Methylibium petroleiphilum PM1: one gene and its partners. The protein of the gene in region 1 binds, or shares a complex with, the protein of each later gene. Links are inferred from orthologs where the notes say so. Each region holds a gene or a part of one and is shown in the gene's direction. Other genes may lie near its edges.

Region 1 (7,791 bases):
GCGCCTGATGCCTCTGCGGCTCAGCGAGCCGGCTTGAGGACCCCGCGCGCACGGATGCGCCGCGGCGGCGTGCTGTCCTTTGCCGGCAGCGCGCTGGGCTCCTCCACGGTGCTTTCCGACACCGATTCGGCCGCGGCGTGCGGCACCTGTCCCACCCCGCTGTAGCGCGGCGGCCAGTCCAGCAAACGCGAGCGCCGCAACAGGGCCACGCCCGCGCCGACGGCATAGCTGCGCTCGAACACGTGCGTGACGAGCTGGCGCTTCACTCGCTCGGTGATCACCAGCGTGGAGCAGCGCGTGCCGTAGCGCCCATCCACCGTGCGGATGAAGGCGGCGGAGAGTTGCGCCTCCAGCTCACGCGGAATGCCGGTCGACGGCAGCTCGGCATCGGCGGCCACGCTGCGGTCGACCAGCGCTTCGAACAATCGACTGGCGAGCGCATCGACCGGCTCTTCCGCAGCCGTTTCGGCGAGGGCGCCTTTCACGCGTGCCTTCAGGTGTTCGACCTTGGGCCACGGTGTGTCGAGCGCCGCGTTCGACAGCCCGTAGAGGCCACGCTCGATGCGGCGCGGCAGCGCCGTCGCACTGCTGGCCCAGAAGCATTCGCCGCGCGCGAAATCGGCCGCGACGAGGTTGAAGCCGTTGTAGCCCGACACGGCCACCTGGGTCCAGAAGCGGTCGAGCGGCTGCTCGCCATGCAACCAGTGCGGCACCAGGCCGCCGCGCGAGGGCGCCTGGGCATCCTGCCTGCCCGGCGCCCGGACGTTCGTGACCAGCGCCAGGCGACCGGCAGCGGTCAGGCCCAGCCACGTGCCGCCGGCCTGCAGATCACGACCGCCCAGGATGTCGGGACCGCCGCCCTGGGGCGTCCACCAGGCCAATCGCGCGGTCGGACGATCGAAGAACTCGTCGCGGTTGGACGCCAGCACCAGCGGGAAACGCCGGTCCTGGTCGAGCGCCAGTGCTACGAGGCACATGCGACGAAATGCTCGACGTGGCGAGCGCCGACCAGCCAGGGCGCAAGCCCCCGAGCGGCCCGCTCGACATCGGCCGCCAGCGCAGCCGGATCAGCGTCGGGCGGCAGGCCGTAGGTCTCCATCCAGGTGTGCAGACCCTCCTGCGCTTCAGGCCGGCGCAGCAGACGCACATCGAGCGCCGGATGGGCCGCCTGAAGGGTGATCTGCATTGCCGTCGCAGCCGCCATCAACTCGTCGGCGTGCACGTCGCGAACGCGGTAATAGATGAACAGCGCGTGCCGCCCCATCGGTGAGACAGCCTGCATCGCCGCTTCAGGCCGCGTTCTCGCGCGGCACCGCGTAGGGCAGCGCCAGCGGCTGCAACCTGGCGCCGCCGCTGCTGCCGAGGTGCAGGCTGCCGTCGTCGAGCGCCGAGAGCTTCAGCTCGACCAGCGCATCCCACCCGCCGCCGGGTGCCGGCGCCGCCAGCGCGATCAGCCCACTGGGTTGGGCGTCATCACCGCTCCAGAACACTTCCTGGCCGGGCAGGGCGGCGGCGTCGCCGTGCACGAGCGCGGCGCGGCGCTTGATCGTGCCGCGGTACTGGCTGCGCGCGACGATCTCCTGCCCGGGGTAGCAGCCCTTCTGGAAGTTCACGCCGCCCACCAGCTCGTAGTTCAGCATCTGCGGCACGAAGGCCTCGACGGTGTTCGCCACGATGGGCGCGACGCCGCTGTGCACCTCGAGCCAGTCCCAGCGCTCCAGTGCGAGGGCCGGCAGGGCATTCAGCACCGCGTCGGTTTGCGCCGCGGGGCCGGCCCACAGCCAGCGCGCCTGGCCAGCGCCGTCGGGCAGCCGGACCAGCAGCGCGTCGTCCAGCGCATGCCGCGACCAGACCGCGCCGTTCACCGCCGCTGGCAGCACCTGCGCCAGCCAGGCCGCGGCGCTGCGGCCGGCCAACCCCACCAGCACGGCGTCGTCGCCCCCTTCGCTCAGTTGCGCCTTGGCACGCAGCACGAACATGCGCAGGCGCTTGAGGGTCGCGGGCAGCACATCGCTGCGGCAGGCCAGCCAGATCTCGTCGTGGCTGCGCTTGAAGGCCACGAAGCTCGCAAGCATGCGGCCCTTCGGCGAGCAGTAGGCGGCGAGCCGGGCCTCGCCCAGGCCCAGTCCAGTCATGTCGTTGGTGAGCTGGCCGTGCAGGAAGCTCGCGGCGTCGGCACCGGCCGCGCGGATCACTCCGCTGTGCAGCAGGCGCACGGCGCCGTCGGCCACGGAGGTGCTGGAGGGGAGAGGGGTCGACATGGCCTGATTATCATCAGCGTCGACATGAAAGTTCTCTCCCGACGATGAAGCGCGCACTGAAGCGAGGGCTGTTCCTGCTGTTGGTGCTGGCGTTCGCTGGCGGCGGTCTGGCGGCCTGGTGGCTGACGCAGCCCCTGGCGCTGGCCTCGCCCAGCGTCGAGCTGTCGGTGGAGCCGGGCACGTCGCCACGCGAGATCGCCCAGGGGTGGGTCGACGCAGGGGTCCGCGCGCCGCCGCTGCTGCTCTACGAGTGGTTCCGCTGGTCCGGCCAAGCGCGCAAGATCCGCGCGGGCAGCTACGAGATCGGCCCGGGCACCACGCCGCTCGCGCTGCTGAACAAGATGGTGCGCGGCGACGAGGCCCAGGCCACCGTGCGGCTGATCGAAGGCTGGACCTTCCGGCAGTTCCGCGCCGAGCTCGCGAAGGCCGAGGCGCTGAAGCCGGACACAGCCTCGATGAACGATGCCGAAGTGATGGCGGCGCTGGGCTCACCGGGCCGATCGCCGGAGGGCTGGTTCTTCCCCGACACCTACGCCTACAGCAAGGGGGCGAGCGACCTCGCCGTGCTGCAGCGTGCCCACCGCGCGATGCAGCGCCGCCTCGAGGCGGCCTGGCTCGAGCGGATGCCCGACACGCCGCTGAAGAGCCCCGAAGAGGCCCTGACGCTGGCGTCGATCATCGAGAAGGAGACGGGCCAGACGGCAGACCGCGGCAAGGTCGCCAGCGTGTTCGTGAACCGGCTGCGCATCGGCATGCCGCTGCAGACCGACCCCACGGTGATCTACGGGCTCGGCGAGGCCTTCGACGGCAACCTGCGGCGGCGCGACCTGCAGGCCGACACGCCCTACAACACCTACCTGCGCACGGGCCTGACCCCAACACCGATCTCGATGCCGGGCAAGGCCTCGTTGATCGCGGCGGTGCGGCCGGAGACGAGCCGGGCGCTGTACTTCGTCGCCCGGGGCGACGGCAGCAGCCAGTTCAGCGAAAACCTCGCCGACCATAATCGGGCCGTGAACCGATACCAGCGCGGCGGCGGCCGCGGCGCCGCGCCATGAGCGCCGCCCCCCTCGCGCCGCCGTCCGGGCGCTTCATCAGCTTCGAGGGCATCGACGGCGCTGGCAAGTCGAGCCACCTCGATGCCGTGGCCGAGCGCTGGCAGCGCCGCGGCCTGGAGGTCGTGCGCACCCGCGAGCCGGGCGGCACACCCCTCGCCGAGACCCTGAGGGATCTGGTGCTGCACCAGGGCATGGATGCGCTGACCGAGGCGCTGCTGATCTTCGCGGCGCGGCGCAACCATCTGCAGCAGTGCATCGCGCCTGCACTCGAGCGCGGCGCCGTGGTGCTGTGCGACCGCTTCACCGATGCGACCTTCGCCTACCAGGGGGCTGGCCGCGGCTTCGACCTTGCGGTGCTGACCACGCTGGAGAGCTGGGTACAGCGCGGCCCCGGCGGGCTGCGCCAACCCGACCTGACGCTGTGGTTCGACCTGGATCCGGCTGTCGCGGCGCAGCGCTTGGTGGCGGCTCGCACGCCGGACCGCTTCGAGCGGCAGGACGAGGCCTTCTTCCATCGCGTACGCGACGGCTATCGGGCACGTTTCGAGGCCCAGCCGGAGCGCTTCGTGCGCATCGACGCCTCGCAATCGCGCGACCAGGTGGCGGTGCAGATCGCAGCCATGCTGGCGGAGCGGGGCTGGTGAGCGCCAGTTCCGACGACGGGCTGCTGCCCTGGCTCGAGGCCCCGCTCGCGCAGGCGCTGCACGGCACGCGCGGTCATGCCTTGCTGCTGCACGGCATGCAAGGGGTAGGGCAGTTCGAGCTGGCACTCACGGTGGCGGCGGCCTGGCTGTGCGAAGGCGATGACCCGGCGGCGCGCCCCGGTGGCCGCGCCTGTCGGGGGTGTGCGGCCTGCCGGCTGATCGCGGCTCGCACCCATCCCGACCTGATGGTCCTGGTCCCCGAGGCACTCCAGGAGGCGCTGGGATGGTCGGGGAGCGACGAGGCCGCCGACGGCGAGGGCGGCAAGAGCAAGGCCAAGCCCAGCCGCGAGATCAAGGTCGAGGCGGTCCGCGCGGCCGTGGCCTTTGCCCAGCAGACTTCGTCGCGTGGCGGCGCCAAGGTGACGGTGATCTACCCGGCCGAACGCATGAACCCCGCGAGCGCCAACACCTTGCTGAAGACGCTGGAAGAGCCGCCGGGAAGGGCGCGTTTCGTGCTGGCCAGCGCCGCGCCGCAGCGTCTGCTGCCGACGGTGCGCAGCCGCTGCCAATCCCTGCGCGTGCCGTTGCCAGCGCCCGATGTCGCGGCCGGCTGGCTGGCCGCACGGCAGGTCGCGCAACCCGAGGTGTTGCTGGCGGCGGCTGGCGGCCAGCCGCTGGAAGCGCACGAGCGGCTCGCGTTGGGGGTGGATGCACCGGCCTGGCTGCGCTTGCCGCGCGAGGTGCTGGCAGGCCAGGCCGCCACCTTGGCGACCTGGCCGCTGCCGATTGCGATCGATGCCTTGCAGAAGCTCTGCCACGATGCACTGGCGATCGCGGTCGGGGCATTGCCCCGCTACTTCCCGGCCGACGGCCTGCCGGCCGGCGGCGACGTGGCGCGACTGACCGATTGCTCCGCAGACCTGCGCCGTGCGGCTCGACACGCCGAGCATCCATGGAACGCAGGCCTCGGCGTGGAAGCCCTGGTCTTGCGGGTGCGCGCGGCGTTGCGGCCCGGCAAAGAAGGCGATGCGCAACACTCGCGCCGCCCGTCATTGGCTACACTGAAGTGATGAACGAATCGAACGCCCGGGGCCCCGCCAGCGCTGCTGCCAACAGCGCACGCCCGAGCGTGATCCAGCTCGTGTTCCGCGAGAAGGGCGCGCTGTACGCCGCCTACATCCCGCTGTTCGCCGAAGGCGGCCTGTTCGTGCCCACCACGCGCGAATACCGGCTCGGCGAGGACATCTACCTGCTGCTCTCGCTGCCCGACGACCCGCAGCGCTATCCGGTGGCCGGAAAGATCGGCTGGGTCACGCCGGCCAACGCATCGGGGGGCCGCACGCAAGGCGTCGGTGTCCGCTTTCCGACCGACGAGAAGACCCGCCTGCTGAAGGTCAAGATCGAGGAAATCCTCGGCACCTCGATCTCCTCGGCCAAGCCGACGCAGACCATCTAGCCGGCGGCCGGATCGGCCGAGTCGAAGAGGGCGGCCCGCCCGCGCCACGCCGATCATTCCGCTGAATTCCTTCTGACGAATCTGCCCGCGATGTTCGTCGACTCCCATTGCCACCTGAGCTTCCCCGAACTGCAGGCCGATTTGCCGTCCATCCGCGCTGCGATGGCGCGTGAGCGGGTCGATCGCGCCCTGTGCATCTGCACCACGCTCGAAGAGTTCGACACCGTCCATGCGCTTGCCATGGGGCACGACAACTTCTGGTGCAGCGCCGGCGTGCACCCCGACAACGAGGGCGTGCGGGAGCCCAGTGTCGCGGATCTGCTGGCGCTAGCGGCACAGCCGCGCGTTGTCGCGATCGGCGAGACCGGGCTCGACTACTACCGCCTCGGAGAGCGCAGCGTGGCCGACATGGCCTGGCAGCGCGAGCGCTTTCGCGTCCACATCCGGGCCGCGCGAGAGAGCCGCCTGCCGCTGATCATCCACACCCGCAGCGCCAGCGACGACACGCTGGCGATTTTGCGCGAGGAGGGCGCCGGCCCCGAGGGCGGCGTGACCGGTGTCTTCCACTGCTTCACCGAGACCCGCGCGGTCGCGCGCCTGGCGCTGGAACTCGGGTTCATGATCTCGTTCTCCGGCATCCTGACCTTCAAGAACGCTGCCGAACTGCGCCAAGTGGCGAGCGAAGTGCCGCTCGACCGCTGCCTGATCGAGACCGACAGCCCCTACCTCGCACCCGCACCCCACCGCGGCAAGACCAACAACCCCTCCTACGTACCGCTGGTCGCCGCGCAACTGGCGCAGATCAAGGGCTGTTCCATCGAGGCCGTAGCCGAGGCGACGAGCCGCAACTTCGAGCGCCTGTTCGGCCCGGCCGTGCAGTTGCGGGAGCCTGAAAACTCCTGATCAATGACATGAAAAAGCTTCTGTATCTGCTTGTCGCTCTGTCATTTTCTTCGGCCAACGCCGGCTCTTACGACGACTTTTTCCGAGCCGTCGTCAGCGACGACAGTGCGGCGATCCGCAAGCTCGTCGCGCTCGGCTTCGACCCCAATTCGCCCGATCCCAAGGGCCAACCCGCCATCTCCCGCGCACTGTTTGCAGAATCCGCCGGTGCCGCGCTGACACTCGCGCGCCTGCCCGGCACCGACCCCAACGCCCGCAACACCGCGGGCGAGACGCCGCTGATGGTGGCCGCTCTCAAGGGGCAACCCGAGGTGGCATCGGCGCTCATCGAGCGCGGCGCGGTCGTCGATCCGCCGGGCTGGACGCCGCTGCACTACGCCGCGGCAGGCAACTCGCAGCCCGTGCTGGAGCTACTGCTGAAGCAGGGTGCCGTCGTCGATGCCCGGGCGCCGAACGGACGCACACCCTTGATGATGGCCGTGCTGCACGCCAGCGAGGACCTGATCGACGCCTTGCTGGCTGCCGGCGCGAATCCTCAGGCGCGCGAACGCAACGAACTCACGGCGGCCGACCTGGCGCAGAGGGCCGGACGCGAACGGCTCGCGTTGCGGCTCGCGGCCTTGCCGGCGCGCTGAGGACCACGGCGAGGTCTCGACCCGACAGCGTGTCATCCAAATTCCGACACGCCATTTGGCGCCGGGACGACTACGGCAGGCCACTCGGCCTGCCTACATTGGGATCATCGCCACGCCACCTTCGAAAGGGACAGCATGCTTCCGATCCAGATCACGTCGAACCCGTTCGCTTTGTTGATGGAGCCGGAAGCGGTGGTCCAGGCGATGGAGCACTCCGATCGCCTGAACCGCCTGCAGCGTCGCATCTGCCGCCCACTGGACAAGCAGACGCTGACGCCTGGCGAGGCCGACGCAGCATCCTTCGATCGCGCCGTCGAGGCCGAGCCCGAGGCAGACCCTGAGCCGTTCATCGCCACATCCTCGCGCGCTGCCGGGTTGATCTGAGCGTTCGCGAGCGCTCTCGAACGCCGCATCAGCGGTGTCGAGGGGGCCCAGAGAGGGGCTGGATCAACCCTTGGGATGGCCTGAATAACCGCGCCAATGTATAACCCCGCCAGGGGTTTCGTGATACCACTTATCCACATACTCAGCGTGTAGCTGAGCCGCAAATCCCACTTTGCGCGCCAGATGTCGAGGCCCCAAGCCCAGCCGACGCCGATGTGCGCGGCCCTGTAGAGCGGATCACCGTTGAGAAGACGCCATATGTCGCCCTCGACGGACCCAAAGAGCCAGCAGCGGACCCGGTGCCAGCGACCCTTGACCACCTCCATGGCCAGCCGATCCCAGGGGTCGTAGGGCGTGAAGGGGCCATCGGCCATCCGCTCCCAGGCGTCCTGAACTTGGAACGCGGGCTCAGCCATGACGCCCCCTCAGGGTTTGCCGTGGCAGTGCTTC
Region 2 (7,725 bases), 2.0 Mb from region 1 along the record:
CAAGGAGCGCACCCAGGAGGAGTTCTTCAACGCCTTCGAGGCGCTGCTGGCCAAGCGCGCGCACATCATCATGACCAGCGACACCTACCCCAAGGGGCTGGCCGACATCGACGAGCGCCTCACCTCGCGCTTCGATGCCGGACTCACAGTGGCGATCGAGCCGCCCGAGCTGGAAATGCGCGTCGCGATCCTGATGAAGAAGTCCGACGTCGAAGGCACGCCGATGCCCGAGGACGTGGCCTTCTTCGTCGCCAAGAACGTGCGCGCCAACGTGCGCGAGCTCGAGGGCGCGCTGCGCAAGGTGCTGGCCTATGCACGCTTCAGCCAGAAGGACATCAACATCGCGCTGGCCCGCGAGGCACTGAAGGACCTGCTGTCGATCCAGAACCGCCAGGTCGGCGTGGAGAACATCCAGAAGACGGTGGCCGACTTCTACAAGATCAAGGTCGCCGACATGTACTCCAAGAAGCGTCCCGCCAGCATCGCCCGGCCACGCCAGATCGCCATGTACCTCGCCAAGGAACTGACGCAGAAGAGCCTGCCCGAGATCGGCGAGCTGTTCGGTGGTCGTGACCACACCACCGTGCTGCATGCGGTGCGCAAGATCGGCGGCGAGCGCGGCAAGAACACCGAACTGAACCAGCAGCTCCACGTGCTGGAACAGACCCTCAAGGGCTGAAGCATGCGCATGCCGAGGCCGTCAAGTGACAAAGCTGGGGACAACTCCGGAACAAGCAGAGAGTCATCCACAGCCCGAGCCAGGCCACCAGAGTTGTTGTGGTCGGCTCCCGCGCAAACCGAGCCACGACCCACAGGGTTGAAGCCCAGCTAAGTGATTGCCGGAACAAGCGAAAATGGCCTTGTCCACACGAAGTGCCGGCCCCTACTAAAACGACTACCTGAAGAGGTTTAAATGATTGTCTTGAAGAGCCCGCAGGAAAAATTTCTGGGTGCACTGCAAGCCGTCGCCGGCATCGTCGAACGGCGTCATACCTTGCCGGTGCTGGCCAACGTGCTGATGCGCAAGACCGGCAACGCGATCGAATTCACCACCAGCGATCTCGAGATCCAGGTCCGCACCCAGGCCGAGTTCGACGGCGACGCCGGCAACTTCAGCACCACGGTCGGAGCGCGCAAGCTGATCGACATCTTGCGCACCCTGCCGGCCGACCAGAACGTGACGCTCAGCAGCGCGCAGAACAAGCTCACGCTCACCGGCGGCAAGAGTCGCTTCACGCTGCAGACGCTGCCGGCGGAAGACTTCCCGCTGGTGCAGGAGGCAGCTGATTTCGGCCCGGCCTTCAGCGTGCCGCAGAAGAGCCTGAAGGCGCTGATCGCCCAGGTGCACTTCGCGATGGCGGTGCACGACATCCGCTACTACCTCAACGGCATCCTGTTCGTCGCCGAGGGCAAGAGTCTCACGCTGGTGGCCACCGACGGCCACCGCCTGGCGCTGGCCCAGGCCACGCTCGATGTGGAGATGCCCAAGCAGGAAGTCATCCTGCCGCGCAAGACCGTGCTGGAGCTGCAGCGCCTGCTGAAGGACGAAGACACCGCCATCGAGATGCGCTTCGCCGGCAACCAGGCCAAGTTCGCGTTCTCGGGCATGGAGTTCGTGACCAAGCTGGTCGAGGGCAAGTTCCCCGACTACAACCGCGTGATCCCCAAGAACCACAAGAACCACGTGACGCTGGGCCGTGCGCCGCTGCTGGCCAGCCTGCAGCGCGCCGCCATCCTGACCAGCGAGAAGTTCAAGGGCGTGCGCCTGAACTTCGACCCCGGCACGCTGCGCATCGCCTCCAGCAACGCCGAGCAGGAAGAGGCCAAGGAAGAGCTCGAGATCGACTACGGCGGCGACGCCATCGAGATCGGCTTCAACGTCACCTACCTGATGGACGTGCTGGCCAACATGGGCCAAGAGATGGTCACCTTGTCGCTGCAGGATTCCAACAGCTCGGCTCTCGTCACCGTGCCCGAGCAAGGCGGCTTCAAGTACGTGGTGATGCCGATGCGGATCTAGCCCGCAACCCAGCCGACACCAGCACAGCGGGCCGCGAGCCCGCTGCAGCGTTTTTGAAGGGGCCGGTCCACCGGCCCCGTGATGGAAAAGAGCCCCCATGAGCGACCCCAAGACCCCGCAACACGACGCCCAGAGCGGCGTCACGCAGCAACCCGTGCCGTCGGCGGAAGGCCATGCCATCTCCGTGGGTTCGGACGCGTCGGTGGCCTATGGAGAGGGCTCCATCCAGATCCTGGAAGGCCTGGAGGCGGTTCGCAAGCGGCCCGGCATGTACATCGGCGACACGTCCGACGGCACCGGCCTGCACCACCTCGTGTTCGAGGTGGTCGACAACTCCATCGACGAAGCCCTGGCCGGCCACTGCGACGACATCGTGGTGACCATCCACTCCGACAACTCCATCAGCGTCACCGACAACGGCCGCGGCATCCCCACCGGCGTGAAGATGGACGACAAGCACGAGCCCAAGCGCAGTGCCGCGGAGATCGCGCTGACCGAGCTGCACGCTGGCGGCAAGTTCAACCAGAACAGCTACAAGGTCTCGGGCGGGCTGCACGGCGTGGGTGTGAGTTGCGTCAACGCGCTCTCGAAGTGGTTGCGCCTCACCGTACGCCGCGAAGGCAAGGTGCACCTCATGGAGTTCCGGCGCGGATTCCCGCAGGACCGTGTGCTGGAGATGCGCAACGGCTTCGAGGTCTCGCCGATGGCCATCGTGGGCGACACCGAGAAGCGCGGCACCGAAGTGCACTTCCTGCCCGACGAAGAGATCTTCACCAACATCGACTTCCACTACGACGTGCTCGCCAAGCGCCTGCGCGAACTGAGCTTCCTGAACAACGGCGTGAAGATCCGCCTGGTCGACGAGCGCAACGCCAAGGAAGACAACTTCGCCTACGCCGGCGGCGTGAAGGGGTTCGTGGAGTTCATCAACACCGGCAAGAAGGTGCTGCACGGCAACATCTTCCACGCGCTGGGCGACAAGATGAGCGAGTTCAACACCAACATCGGTGTCGAAGTGGCGATGCAGTGGAACGACGGCTACAGCGAACAGGTGCTGTGCTTCACCAACAACATCCCGCAGCGCGACGGCGGTACCCACCTCACCGGCCTGCGCGCGGCCATGACGCGCGTGATCAACAAGTACATCGAGGACAACGAACTCGCCAAGAAGGCCAAGGTCGAGATCGCCGGCGACGACATGCGCGAAGGGCTGGCCTGCGTGGTGAGCGTGAAGGTGCCCGAGCCCAAGTTCAGCAGCCAGACCAAGGACAAGCTGGTGTCCAGCGAAGTGCGCGGCCCGGTGGAAGAGATCGTGGGCAAGCTGCTCACCGACTACCTGCTCGAGAACCCGATCGACGCCAAGATCATCTGCGGCAAGATCGTGGAGGCCGCGCGCGCCCGCGAGGCCGCCCGCAAGGCCCGCGAGATGACGCGCCGCAAGGGCGTACTCGACGGCATGGGCCTGCCCGGCAAGCTGGCCGACTGCCAGGAGAAGGACCCCGCGCTCTGCGAGATCTACATCGTGGAGGGCGACTCCGCCGGCGGCTCCGCCAAGCAGGGCCGCGACCGCAAGTTCCAGGCGATCCTGCCGCTGCGCGGCAAGATCCTGAACGTGGAGCGCGCCCGCTTCGAAAAGCTGCTCACCAGCAACGAGATCCTCACGCTCATCACCGCGCTGGGCACCAGCATCGGCAAGGACGAATACAACCCCGACAAGCTGCGCTACCACCGCATCATCATCATGACCGATGCCGACGTGGACGGCGCCCACATCCGCACGCTGCTGCTCACCTTCTTCTACCGCCAGATGCCCGAGCTGGTGGAGCGCGGCCACATCTACATCGCCCAGCCGCCGCTCTACAAGGTGAAGCTCGGCAAGGAAGAGCAGTACCTGAAGGACGGCCACGAGCTCGACGCCTACCTGTTGCGCGTGGCGCTGCGCGACGCGCGGCTGGAAACCGGCGTGGGCGGCACCGTGCTGCTGGGCGACGCGCTGGAATCGCTGGCGCGCCAGTACGTGCTGGCCAACAACGTGACCGCCCGCCTGGCCAACTGGATGGACGTGGAGGCGCTGCGCGCCATCGCCGACGGCCTGGTACTCAACCTCGACACCCTGGCCGATGCCGAAACCTCCGCCGCCGCGCTGAAGGCCGCGCTGCACGATGCCGACGTGAGCGCCGAATTCGACGCCCGGCTCGACAAGCACCTGCTCCGCATCAGCCGCCGCCACCACGGCAACACCAAGAGCAGCGTGATCACCGCCGACTTCGTGCACGGCGCCGACTACGAGGCCCTCAGCACCGCCGGCCTCGCCTTCAAGGGCCTGGTGTCCACCGAGGCCGTGGTGAAGAAGGGCGAGGGCGAGAAGCAGAAGGACGCCAAGGTGGCCGACTTCCGCGAGGCCATGGCCTGGCTGATGCAGCAGGCCGAGAACAGCGTGGGCCGCCAGCGCTACAAGGGCCTGGGCGAGATGAACCCCGAGCAGCTCTGGGAAACCACCATGGACCCCACGGTGCGCCGCCTGCTGCGCGTACAGATCGACGACGCCATCGAGGCCGACCGCGTGTTCACCATGCTGATGGGCGACGAGGTGGAACCGCGGCGCGACTTCATCGAGACGAATGCGTTGAGGGCGGCGAACATCGACGTTTGATCCGGGAGCCGGATTGAACGAGATGTACGAAATCAACCAGAACGAAGTCCCCTCTTCGTTCATCGCTCTGTTCATCCCCCGCGGCGCCACGCGCCCCAGCGAGAGCCGCGAGGTCATCGCGGCGCGCTACGAGCTGTGTGAAGACCTGGCGCAGATGCTGACCGAGCACGCGGTGGCCACGCGCGCCTATCTGGGCGTCACCGAGCTCGACGTGCTGGGGCAGCTGCTTCGTGGCCTGCAGACGGCGGATGCGGTCGTCACGCCCGACGAGGCGCACTGGGTGGTGCGCCGGCTGGCGGAGCTGCTGGAGTGGCCGGCGCTCGCGCCCTAGGGACAACGGCTCAGCCGCGGGCCGCGACAATCGGCCGCACCTTCCCACGCGACGCCCTACTTCCCATGCCGGACGACCTGAAGAGGACCCTCTGGGCCACCGCCGACAAGCTGCGCGCCAACATGGACGCGGCCGAGTACAAGCACCTGGTGCTGGGCCTGATCTTCCTGAAGTACATCTCCGACACCTTCCAGGCCCGCCGCACCGAACTGACGGCGCGCTTCGCCGACCCGGCCGACGAATACCACCTCGACGGCGCCACGCCGGCCGACATCGCCGCCGAACTGGAAGACCGCGACTACTACCGCGAGGCCAACGTCTTCTGGGTACCGGAAGCGGCCCGCTGGGAAGCCATCCGTTCTGCGGCCAAGCAGCCCGACATCGGCAAGCGCATCGACGATGCCCTGAGCCTCATCGAAGCCGAGAACCCCAAGCTCAAGGGCATCCTCGACAAGCGCTTCGCGCGCGCGCAGCTGCCCGACGGCAAGCTGGGCGAACTGGTGGACCTGGTCTCCACCATCGGCTTCGGCGAGAGCGCCGCCACTGCGCGCGACGTGCTGGGCCAGGTGTACGAATACTTCCTCGGCATGTTCGCCAGCGCCGAAGGCAAGCGCGGCGGTCAGTTCTACACGCCGCGCAGCATCGTCAAGACACTGGTCGCCGTGCTGGCGCCGCACCACGGCAAGGTGTACGACCCGTGCTGCGGCAGCGGCGGCATGTTCGTGCAGAGCGAAGAGTTCATCCTCAGCCACGGCGGCAAGCTGGGCGACGTGGCCATCTTCGGCCAGGAGGCCAACCCCACCACTTGGCGGCTCGCGGCAATGAACCTCGCGATCCGCGGCATCGACTTCAACCTCGGCCGCGAGCCGGCCGACACCTTCACCAAGAACCAGTTTCCCGACCTGCGCGCCGACTTCATCCTGGCCAACCCGCCGTTCAACATCAGCGACTGGTGGCACGCGAGCCTGACGGGTGACGCTCGTTGGCACTACGGCGACCCGCCGCAAGGCAATGCCAACTACGCCTGGCTGCAGCACATGCTGCACCACCTGAAGCCCGGCGGCCGCGCCGGCATCGTGCTGGCCAACGGCAGCATGAGCAGCAGCCAGAACAACGAAGGCCAGATCCGCGCCGCGACGGTGGAGGCCGACGTGGTGGAGGTGATGATCGCGCTGCCGGGCCAGCTGTTCTTCAACACGCAGATCCCGGCGTGCCTGTGGTTCCTGGTGAAGGACAAGCGGCAGCGCCGAGGCGAGGTGCTGTTCATCGACGCGCGCAAGCTGGCCACGATGATCAGCCGCGTGCAGTGCGAGCTGAAGGACGAGGTGATCGAGCGGATCGCCGGGACCGTGGCCGCGTGGCGCGCATCACCCCCTCTCCCGCTGGCGGGAGGGGGTCGGGGTGAGGGTGCTTCGAGCTACGCCGACATCCCCGGCTACTGCCGCAGCGTGAAGCTCGCCGAGATCGCCGAGCACGGGCATGTGCTGACGCCGGGGCGCTATGTGGGCGCGGAAGCGGTGGACGATGATGGCGAGAGCTTCGAGGCCAAGATGCAGGCGCTGACCGAGAAGCTCGGGGAGCAGATGGCGAAGGGGGCGGAGCTGGATGCGGTGATTCGGCAGAAGCTGGGTGGGCTCGGGTATGAGTTCTGAATGGCCCTTGATCTCGATCGAAGAGATCAAGGCCCCCGGAGCGGGAAGCATTGCAATCGGCCCATTCGGCTCGCGGATGAAGAGCGATTGCTACGTGGATGCCGGGGTTCGTGTTGTCCGCGGCACCAACTTGACTGGCGGCCGATCGTTCTCGGGTGAGTTTGTATTCATCACGCCAGAGAAGGCTGTAGAACTCAATTCGGCGAACCTGTCGCCGAATGACTTGGTCTTCCCTCATCGTGGCGCTATTGGCGAAGTTGGCATCGTCCCGGAAGACGGCGAGAGGTACGTTCTGTCCTCAAGCCTGATGAAGCTGACATGCGATGTGGCCCGTGCACACCCGGACTTCGTCTACTACTTTTTCAAGTCTGCGATTGGGCGCTTCGAACTTCTCAAGAACTCATCGCAGGTCGGCACGCCGGGTATTGGCCAGCCACTGACATCACTCAAACAAATCAAGCTGAGGCTGCCGCCAGTCGGCGAGCAGGTAGCGATTGCGGCCGCTCTGCGTGCTCTCGACGACCGCATCGCCCTCCTGCGCGACACCAACGCCACCCTCGAAGCGATCGCGCAGGCGCTGTTCAAGTCGTGGTTCGTCGACTTCGATCCCGTTCGCGCCAAGAGCCAAGGCCTCGCCCCGGCCGGCATGGACGAAGCCACGGCGGCCCTGTTTCCAGAGGGGGTCGAGGAGTCTGCTTTGGGGCCAGTGCCCAGGGGGTGGCGCGCTGCAACGTTGGCAGAAACCTTCGAGATCAATCCCTCGCGCAGCCTTCCGAAGGATTCAGAGGCGAAGTACCTCGAGATGGCCGGTGTGCCGACCACGGGCCATTGCGCCGAGTCGATCGCGGTGCGTGCCTTCGGGTCCGGCACCAAGTTTCGGAACGGCGACACGCTGCTGGCGCGCATCACGCCCTGCCTCGAAAACGGCAAGACGGCGTTCGTCGATTTCCTCGTGGAAGATGAGATCGGCTGGGGATCGACAGAGTTCATCGTGCTGCGGCCTAAGGCGCCGCTGCCCGATTACTTCGCCTATCTGCTGTGCAGACACGCACCGTTTCGCGAGTTTGCC
Region 3 (7,694 bases), 710 kb from region 1 along the record:
TCCCGAAGTGCCACTGGTTCCCCTTCTTGGTCTGGTGCATCTCGGGGTCGCGCTTGCCGTCCTCGTTCTTCGTCGAACTTGGCGCGGCAATGATGGTGGCGTCCACCACCGTGCCCTGGCGCATCAGCAGCCCACGCTCGGTGAGGTGCGCGTTGACCTCGGCCAGGATGGCCGACGTCAAGTCGTGCTGCTCGAGCAGGCGGCGGAACTTCAGCAGCGTTGTGGCGTCGGGTACGTTCTCCCGCCCAAGGTCGATGCCGATGAACTCGCGCATGGCCTGGCTGTCGTACAGCGCGTCTTCCAGTGCCTCGTCGGCCAGCGTGTACCACTGCTGCAGGAAGTACATGCGCAGCATCCGCGGCACGCCAATCGGCGGTCGGCCCACCTTGCCGCTCTTCGGGTAGTGCGGCTCGATCAGCGCCTCAAGCCGCGCCCACGGAACCACCACGTTCATCTCGGCCAGGAAGCGCTCCCGGCGCGTCTGGCGCTTCTTGCCGGCGTACTCGGCAGTGGCAAAACTCGTCTGCTTCATGGCAGCATCATCGCCGCTGAATTCGCCGCACGCCATCGTGGCCTGCACGGATAAATCAGTGCTTCCCAAGATCGCCCAGGATGCCCTTGCCGAGGCTCGAGTCGAGCTGGCCCGGGTGGCGAGGGTGACGATGATGGGTGAGCTGGCGGCGTCCATCGCGCACGAGGTCAACCAGCCGCTGGCGGCTGTTGTCGCCAATGCCCAAGCTTGTACTCGCTGGCTGGCCGCGAACCCCCGAAACGACCGCGAGGCACGGAATGCGGTCGATCGCATCGTTCGGGATGCGAATCGCGCCAGCGAGGTCATTGCGAGGATTCGAGGATTCCTGCGAAGAGACGATCCGGACAGGATCTTGCTGCATGTCGCGGACGTGATCACCGAGGTCTTCGACATGGTTCGTGATCTCGCGGACCGTGCTCGTGTGTCTCTGCAGTTCCAGGCGAGGTCGGCGCTGGACCCGACGTTCATCGATCGGGTTCGGATGCAGCAGATCGTCCTCAATCTCGTCATGAACGGCATCGAGGCGATGAGCTCGGTCGGTGATCGTCCCCGCGAGATGCTCGTGGAGGCCTACGACGACGGCAACGAGAACCTCGTCATCGAGATCCGCGACAGCGGCATCGGCTTCACGCCGGACATCGCTGACCGGATCTTCGATGCCTTCTACACGACGAAGCCCTCCGGGATGGGCATGGGACTGAGCATCAGCCGGTCGATCGTGGAATCCCAGGGCGGAAGGCTCTGGGCACGCGTGAACGATGATTTCGGGGCGACCTTCATCTTCAGCATGCCCATCGTCCGGGCTTCATGATGGATGGCCTGTCGTCCCCGGTCGTCTACGTCGTCGATGACGACCTCTCGGTGAGAGAGGCCCTGAGCAGCTTGATCCGGTCGGTCGGTCTGCAGGTCGAGACCTTTTCCTCTGCCACCGAGTTCCTTCGACACCGGCGGTCGGCCGCGACAGCCTGTGTCGTCCTGGACGTGAGAATGCCAGGCCTCAGTGGCATCGACGTCCATCACGAGCTGAAGAAGCGCCTGGACTCCATTCCCGTCATCTTCATCACGGGACATGGCGACATACCGATGGCGGTCCGGGCCATCAAGTCGGGGGCGGTGGAGTTTCTTTCAAAGCCGTTTCGCGATCAGGATCTCCTGGACGCCATCGGACAGGCCCTCGAAAGAGATGCCGGCGAGAGGTTGGAGGCCGATCGACTGCGGGCGCTTCGAGAGGCCTATGAGACCCTCACACCACGCGAGAAGGAAGTTCTTGCACTGCTGATCGGCGGCGGACTCAACAAGCAGATCGCTGCCAGGCTGGGTGTCGCGGAGGTCACCATCAAGGTCCATCGACACAACATCATGAAGAAGATGCGCGTCCGCTCGATGGTTTCCCTGGCCCGGATCTTCGAGGAACTCGCCATCTAGGGCAGGGCTGAACAGCGCGATCGATGCGCCGGAACTCTGCGCGAACGCTGGATTGCGCGCCGTACCAGGGGTACAGGGGAAAGGGTGACGAGCCCGACCCCGGCACTGGAGGCTAACGGTTAGGGCTGCTTCGTTCCCGACCTGACCCGGTTGGCCGCGCCCCCATGCGGGGAGGCCCGTCACCGAGGATTGTAGGCGACCGGTCGCGCGTCGCGGACCCGACGAGGGAAAGACCGTCAGCGCAGCTGCAGGTCGTCGTCGCCGAAGCGCACGCCGATCGGTTCGATCAGCAACTGCTTGGGGCCGGCCTCCACCGTGCCCGCGACCCAGGCGGCAACGCCCTGTTGGTGCGCGACCTCGACGGTGCGCTGCGCATCGGCGGCCTTCACGAACAGCGCGAAGCCGGCGCCCATGTTCAGGGTGCTGTAGGCCTCGCGCGCGTCGTGGCCGGCATGCTCGGCGATGAAGCGCAGCACCGGCGGCACCGGCGGTACGCTGTGGATGCGGTAGGTGTGGGTGGCCGGGTGGCGCAGCAGCTTGCGCCAGCCGTGGCCGGTGATGTTGGCGCTGTAGTGCGGCACGATCTGCGCGTTCCACAACGCCTCGGTCACCGGCGAGTACAGCGTGGTCGGCGCGAGCAGGGCCTCGCCGTAGCTCAGGCCCGGCGCCACTTCGGTGAGGTAGCCCTGCGGCAGCCGCTCGACCAGCTTGCGCGCCAGGCTCAGGCCGTTGGCATGGATGCCGCTCGACGCGAGCAGCACGATCGCATCGCCCGGAGCCAGCGCATCGCCGACCGACAGCCGCGACTTCGGATTGATCAGCCCGGTGCAGGAGGCCGCGAGATCGATGCGGCCGGCCTCCACGATGCCGGCCAGCGCCGGCGTCTCGCCGCCGCCCCAGGCCACGCCGCAGGTGTCGCAGGCCTGCTTCCAGCCGGCCACCAGCGCCTGCGCGCGCTGCGCGTCGCCGAACCATTCGCTGCCGCCGGCGGCCCAGTAGGCCTGCACCACCAGCGGCGTCGCGCCGACGGTGATCAGGTCATTGATCGCCATCGCGATGGTGTCCTGCGCGATGCCGGCGTAATAGCTCTGGCCGGTCAGCGCCTTCATCTCGTCGGCGACGAGAGCCTTCGAGCCCAGGCACTCGACGATGCTGGCCAGGTAGAACGGCCCGACGTCGACCACGTAGGCCGACTCGCCACGCGACGCCGCCACTTCGCCGAAACCGTGCGCGGCGAGGTTCTTCGCGGTGTCCTTGGCGGCACGCTGCGCGGCCACTTTCAGCGGGTCGATCAGGTCGTAGTTGACGCCGGCCTGTTCGTAGCTCAGCGGGGTGGGGGTGGGCGTGGTCATGGTCGGCAGGGCAGGGGCCCGATGAGCGGATGGCGCGGCGCGGGCAGGCCGCGGATTCGCACCGATTATCCGGCACCCCTGTGGCCGGGGGCTTCCACCCCGGCCGGTAAACTGCCGGGCATGAGCACCTTGGTCCTGGCCCGCAAGTACCGTCCACGCCACTTCGGCGAGATGGTCGGCCAGGAGCATGTGGTGCAGGCGCTGGCCAACGCGCTCACCTCGCAGCGGCTGCACCATGCCTACCTGTTCACCGGCACGCGCGGCGTCGGCAAGACCACGGTGTCGCGCATCCTCGCGAAGAGCCTCAACTGCACCGGGCCCGACGGTCAGGGAGGCATCACCGCGCAGCCCTGCGGTGTGTGTCCGGCCTGCCGCGACATCGACGCCGGCCGCTTCGTCGACTACACCGAGCTCGACGCGGCCTCGAACCGCGGCGTCGACGAGATCTCGCAACTGCTGGAACAGTCGGCCTACAAGCCGGTCGTCGGGCGATTCAAGGTCTTCATGATCGACGAGGTGCACATGCTCTCCAGTACCGCGTTCAACGCGATGCTGAAGACGCTGGAGGAGCCACCCGAGTACCTGAAGTTCGTGCTGGCGACGACCGACCCACAGAAGGTACCGGTCACGGTGCTGTCGCGCTGCCTGCAGTTCAACCTGCGGCCAATGGCGCCCGAGACGGTGCTCGCGCACCTGGAGCAGGTGCTGGCGGCCGAAGGCATCTCGGCCGAGCCGGGGGCGCTGCGGCTGCTGGCGCGCGGCGCGCACGGCTCGATGCGCGATGCGCTGTCGCTCACCGACCAGGCCATCGCCTTCGGTGCCGGCACGCTCCAGGAAGCCGGCGTGCGCCAGATGATAGGCGCCGTGGGCCGCAGCCATGTCTATGCGCTGATCGATGCGCTGGCCGCCGGTGACGGCGCCGGCGTGGTGGCCACGGCCGACGCACTGCGCGCCGAGGGCCTGTCGGCCGAGGGTGCGCTGGAGGAGATGGCGGTGGTGCTGCAGCAGCTCGCGTTGCTGCAGGTGCTGCCCGATGCGCTGGACGCCGCCGATCCCGACACCGCGGCACTCGTGCAGCGCGCCGGCCTGCTGCCGGCCGACGAGACGCAGCTGCTCTACAGCATCGCGCTGCACGGCCGCGCCGAGCTGGCGCTGGCGCCTGACGAATACAGCGGCCTGGTGATGGTGCTGCTGCGCATGCTGGCGTTCAGGCCACCGGGTGCTGCACGCACCGAGACGGTGGTGCGGCCGGGCCAGGCTACGCCCGCAGCGGCGCCGCGTGCCGCAACCGCCCTCGTGCGTGGCTCGGCACCTGCCGTGCCGCTGGCCCGCTCGCCGGCAACCGCGAGCCTTGCCGTGGCGCCACCGTCCAAGGCGGACCCCGTGCCGACCCGACCGCCTGCGCCGCTGATTGCGAAGAGCCCGTCCAGCGTCCCGCCATGGGAGGACGACATCCCGCTGGCGGAAGAAATGTCCCAGCCCCCGGCGACGGTGGCACCGCGCCCCGCACCACCGACCGTCGCGCGCGACGACGCGGCTGGTGGTCCTGCGCCGACCGAGATGACCCGCGGTCCGCTGGGCGACCGCTGGGCCGCGCTGGTGCGCCAGCTGACCGATGCGAACGCGATCGCGGCGTTGGTCCGCGAGCTGGCGCTGCAGGCCGAGTGCGTGGCCATCGATACCGGCGAAACGCGGCTGCGGCTGCGCGTCGAGCGAGAGAGCCTGCGCAATCCGAACCATGCCGAACGCCTGCAGGCGGCACTGGCCGCCGCGCTGGGTCACGCGGTGGTGCTGGACGTCGAGGCCGGTGTGGTGAACGACACGCCGGCACGGCGCGATGCAGCGGCGCGCGAGCAGCGCCAGCGCGAGGCCGAGGCGCTGATCCACAACGACCCCTTGGTGCTGCAGCTCACGGCGCAGTTCAAGACGGCCCGCATCGTGCCGGGGTCGATCAAACCCGTCTGACCCATTCGAACCACCGGAGAACGACATGCTCAAAGGACAACTGGCCGGCCTGATGAAGCAGGCGCAGGCCATGCAGGACAACCTGAAGAAGGCACAGGACGAACTGGCGCTGATCGAGGTCGAGGGCCAGTCGGGTGCCGGGCTCGTGAAGGTGCTGATGACCTGCAAGCACGACGTCAAGCGCATCACCATCGACCCCAGCCTGCTGGCCGACGACAAGGACATGCTCGAGGACCTGGTGGCAGCGGCCTTCAACGACGCGGTGCGCCGCGCGGCGGCGACCAGCGAGGAAAAGATGGGCAAGCTGACGGCAGGAATGCCGCTGCCGCCGGGCATGAAGTTGCCGTTTTGATGGCTCCCCCCCGTTGCGGCTGCGCCGCTCCCCCTCGAGGGGGCGACGCTGGCGGGCCGGCAGAGCCGGACCCGCGGCGTCCGCTCGGTGGGACGGTGGCGTGCTGCCATTCCTTTGCCGCGGACTGTTCCTGATGATCGAGTCGCTGAGGCATGGCTGCGTCGTCCACGCTTGAGTCGCTGACCGAGGCCTTGCGCCGCTTGCCGGGTGTGGGCGTGAAGTCGGCGCAGCGCATGGCCTACCACCTGCTGCAGCACGATCGCGAGGGCGCGCTGCGGCTCGCGCGTGCGCTGGAGCAGGCCGTGGCGACGGTGAGGCACTGCGAGCGCTGCAACACCTTCACCGAGGCCCCGGTGTGCAGCACCTGCCTCGATCCGGCGCGTGAACGCCGGCAGTTGTGCGTGGTCGAGACGCCGGCCGATCAGGCAGCGGTCGAGCGCAGCGGCAGCTACCACGGGCTGTACTTCGTGTTGATGGGGCGGCTGAGCCCGCTCGATGGCATCGGGGTGCACGACATCGGGCTGGAGAAACTGCTGGCGCGTGCCACCGATGGCGAGGTGCAGGAACTGATCGTCGCCACCAACTTCACCGCCGAAGGCGAGGCCACCGCGCACGTGATCGCCCAGGCCCTGAAGGGCCGAGGCCCGAGCGTCACGCGGCTGGCGCGCGGCGTGCCGGTCGGCAGCGAACTCGAGTACGTGGACCTGGGCACCATCGCCCATGCATTGAGCGATCGACGCTAGGGCCAGTGCCGGCGTCGACCCGAACCGGAGACGATGCGATGACGACGATCCTGCTCCTGAGCGTGCTCGCCGCTGCGCTGATGCCCATCGTCTGCGCCGGCATCGCCAAGGGAGGGCGCCTCGGCACGCCGCGCGGCGAAGGCGGTTTCGACAACCATGCGCCGCGCGAGTGGCTGGCGCGGCAGAGCGGCTACCGGGCGCGCGCGAACGCGGCGCAGGCCAACTGCTTCGAGGCCCTGCCGTTCTTCGTGGGCGCGGTGGCGATCGCGCTGACGCTCGGGGCGCCGGCCGACCGCATCGGCATGCTGGCACTGTTGTGGGTGGGGCTGCGCGCCGCCTTCGTGGCGTGCTACCTGGCGGACCGCGCGATGCTGCGTTCGGCGGTCTGGACGCTGGCGCTCGTGGTCAACATCGCGATCCTGTTCACGCCGCGCAACTGAGGCCCGCGGGCCCGGCCTGGCCTCAGCGGCTGTTGGCGGCCACGCGGCTCTTGCCCTGCGCGGTCGGGCGCGCGGCCACCGACTTGCCGGCCGACTTGCGCTGGGCCGTGGCTGACGTGGTGGCGCGGTTGCCGCGGGCCTTGGCCGTCGTGCTGGGGCTGCTCTTGCGGGCGGTCGCGGCCCTGCCCGGCAGGTAGAGCACCACCGCCTGGCCGGTCTTGAAGTGGGCGCCGGCCGCCACCTTGTTCCAGTCGGCCACGCTGGCGGCGCTGAGCCGGTAGCGTGCGGCGATCGAGGCCACGCTGTCATTCTTGCGCGCCTTCACGGTGGTGCGGCGCAGCGCCGGGGCGTCAGGGGCGAGCAGCATCGTCGCGTTGTCGGCCACGCGCTCGGACACGTCGTCGAGGTGCCGGTGCGGGTGCCGGGGCACCATCAGCGTCGAGCCGGCGCGCACCAGCATGCGCGGCGGGATGCGATTGGCCTCGCGCAGTTCGGCTTCGCTCATGCCGACCCGCTTGGCGGCATCGGCCGGCTTCATCGTCGTCGGCACGACCCAGGCGGTCCAGCTGGCCAGCGGGCCCTGGTAACCGGGCAGCGCGCGCACGAACTCGTTGGCGTTGTCGTAGGGCAGCAGCACCTGCGGCGTGCCGGCGGCCAGGATCACCGGCTTGTTGAGCGAGGGGTTCAGCGCGTGGAATTCGTCGAGCGGCAGGCCGGCCAGACGGGCCACCAGGGCTGCGTCGATGTCGCGCTGGATCGGCACGCTCAGGAAGTAGGGGTGGTTCTCGATCGCGGGCAGCGTCAATCCGAAGGCCTCTGGCCGCGCGATGAGGTTCTTCACGGCCTGCAGCTTGGGCACGTAGTAGCGCGTCTCGTCCGGCATCT

What was found.
Region 2: the proteins of holB (region 1) and dnaN are in contact, whole or in part, in a cryo-EM structure (PDB 8GIZ), measured with the Escherichia coli proteins. The link is inferred for Methylibium petroleiphilum PM1 from one-to-one orthologs.
Region 3: the proteins of holB (region 1) and dnaX are in contact, whole or in part, in a cryo-EM structure (PDB 8GIZ), measured with the Escherichia coli proteins. The link is inferred for Methylibium petroleiphilum PM1 from one-to-one orthologs.

The regions. Positions count from the first base shown.
Region 1 is NC_008825.1:1,985,095-1,992,885, reverse strand. Bases 2,997-5,996 are described here. They hold holB (DNA polymerase III subunit delta'), read left to right. Parts: upstream 2,997-3,959; coding sequence 3,960-5,033; downstream 5,034-5,996. Other genes in these bases: MPE_RS09350 (TatD family hydrolase), read left to right, coding at 5,510-5,996; MPE_RS09355 (PilZ domain-containing protein), read left to right, coding at 5,033-5,419; tmk (dTMP kinase), read left to right, coding at 3,316-3,963; mltG (endolytic transglycosylase MltG), read left to right, coding at 2,997-3,319. Also shown: MPE_RS09390 (asparaginase), read left to right, coding at 1-8; MPE_RS09385 (NRDE family protein), read right to left, coding at 21-977; MPE_RS09380 (DUF4936 family protein), read right to left, coding at 965-1,282; CAF17-like 4Fe-4S cluster assembly/insertion protein YgfZ, read right to left, coding at 1,290-2,261; more of mltG, read left to right, coding at 2,306-2,996; more of MPE_RS09350, read left to right, coding at 5,997-6,322; MPE_RS09345 (ankyrin repeat domain-containing protein), read left to right, coding at 6,331-6,957; MPE_RS09340 (hypothetical protein), read left to right, coding at 7,093-7,341; MPE_RS09335 (SEC-C domain-containing protein), read right to left, coding at 7,767-7,791. UniProt on the Escherichia coli protein: Part of the beta sliding clamp loading complex, which hydrolyzes ATP to load the beta clamp onto primed DNA to form the DNA replication pre-initiation complex.
Region 2 is NC_008825.1:911-8,635, forward strand. What follows is about bases 33-2,966. They hold dnaN (DNA polymerase III subunit beta), read left to right. Parts: upstream 33-913; coding sequence 914-2,020; downstream 2,021-2,966. Other genes in these bases: dnaA (chromosomal replication initiator protein DnaA), read left to right, coding at 33-679; gyrB (DNA topoisomerase (ATP-hydrolyzing) subunit B), read left to right, coding at 2,118-2,966. Outside these bases: more of dnaA, read left to right, coding at 1-32; more of gyrB, read left to right, coding at 2,967-4,673; MPE_RS00020 (hypothetical protein), read left to right, coding at 4,696-5,004; MPE_RS00025 (class I SAM-dependent DNA methyltransferase), read left to right, coding at 5,070-6,656; MPE_RS00030 (restriction endonuclease subunit S), read left to right, coding at 6,733-7,725. UniProt on the Escherichia coli protein: Confers DNA tethering and processivity to DNA polymerases and other proteins. Acts as a clamp, forming a ring around DNA (a reaction catalyzed by the clamp-loading complex) which diffuses in an ATP-independent manner freely and bidirectionally along dsDNA.
Region 3 is NC_008825.1:2,699,732-2,707,425, reverse strand. Bases 2,949-5,851 are described here. They hold dnaX (DNA polymerase III subunit gamma/tau), read left to right. Parts: upstream 2,949-3,429; coding sequence 3,430-5,274; downstream 5,275-5,851. Other genes in these bases: recR (recombination mediator RecR), read left to right, coding at 5,779-5,851; MPE_RS12775 (YbaB/EbfC family nucleoid-associated protein), read left to right, coding at 5,300-5,626; MPE_RS12785 (AIR synthase-related protein), read right to left, coding at 2,949-3,309. Also shown: MPE_RS12800 (IS5 family transposase), read right to left, coding at 1-532; MPE_RS12795 (sensor histidine kinase), read left to right, coding at 510-1,343; MPE_RS12790 (response regulator transcription factor), read left to right, coding at 1,340-1,957; more of MPE_RS12785, read right to left, coding at 2,194-2,948; more of recR, read left to right, coding at 5,852-6,369; MPE_RS12765 (MAPEG family protein), read left to right, coding at 6,408-6,809; MPE_RS12760 (transglycosylase SLT domain-containing protein), read right to left, coding at 6,832-7,694. UniProt on the Escherichia coli protein: Part of the beta sliding clamp loading complex, which hydrolyzes ATP to load the beta clamp onto primed DNA to form the DNA replication pre-initiation complex.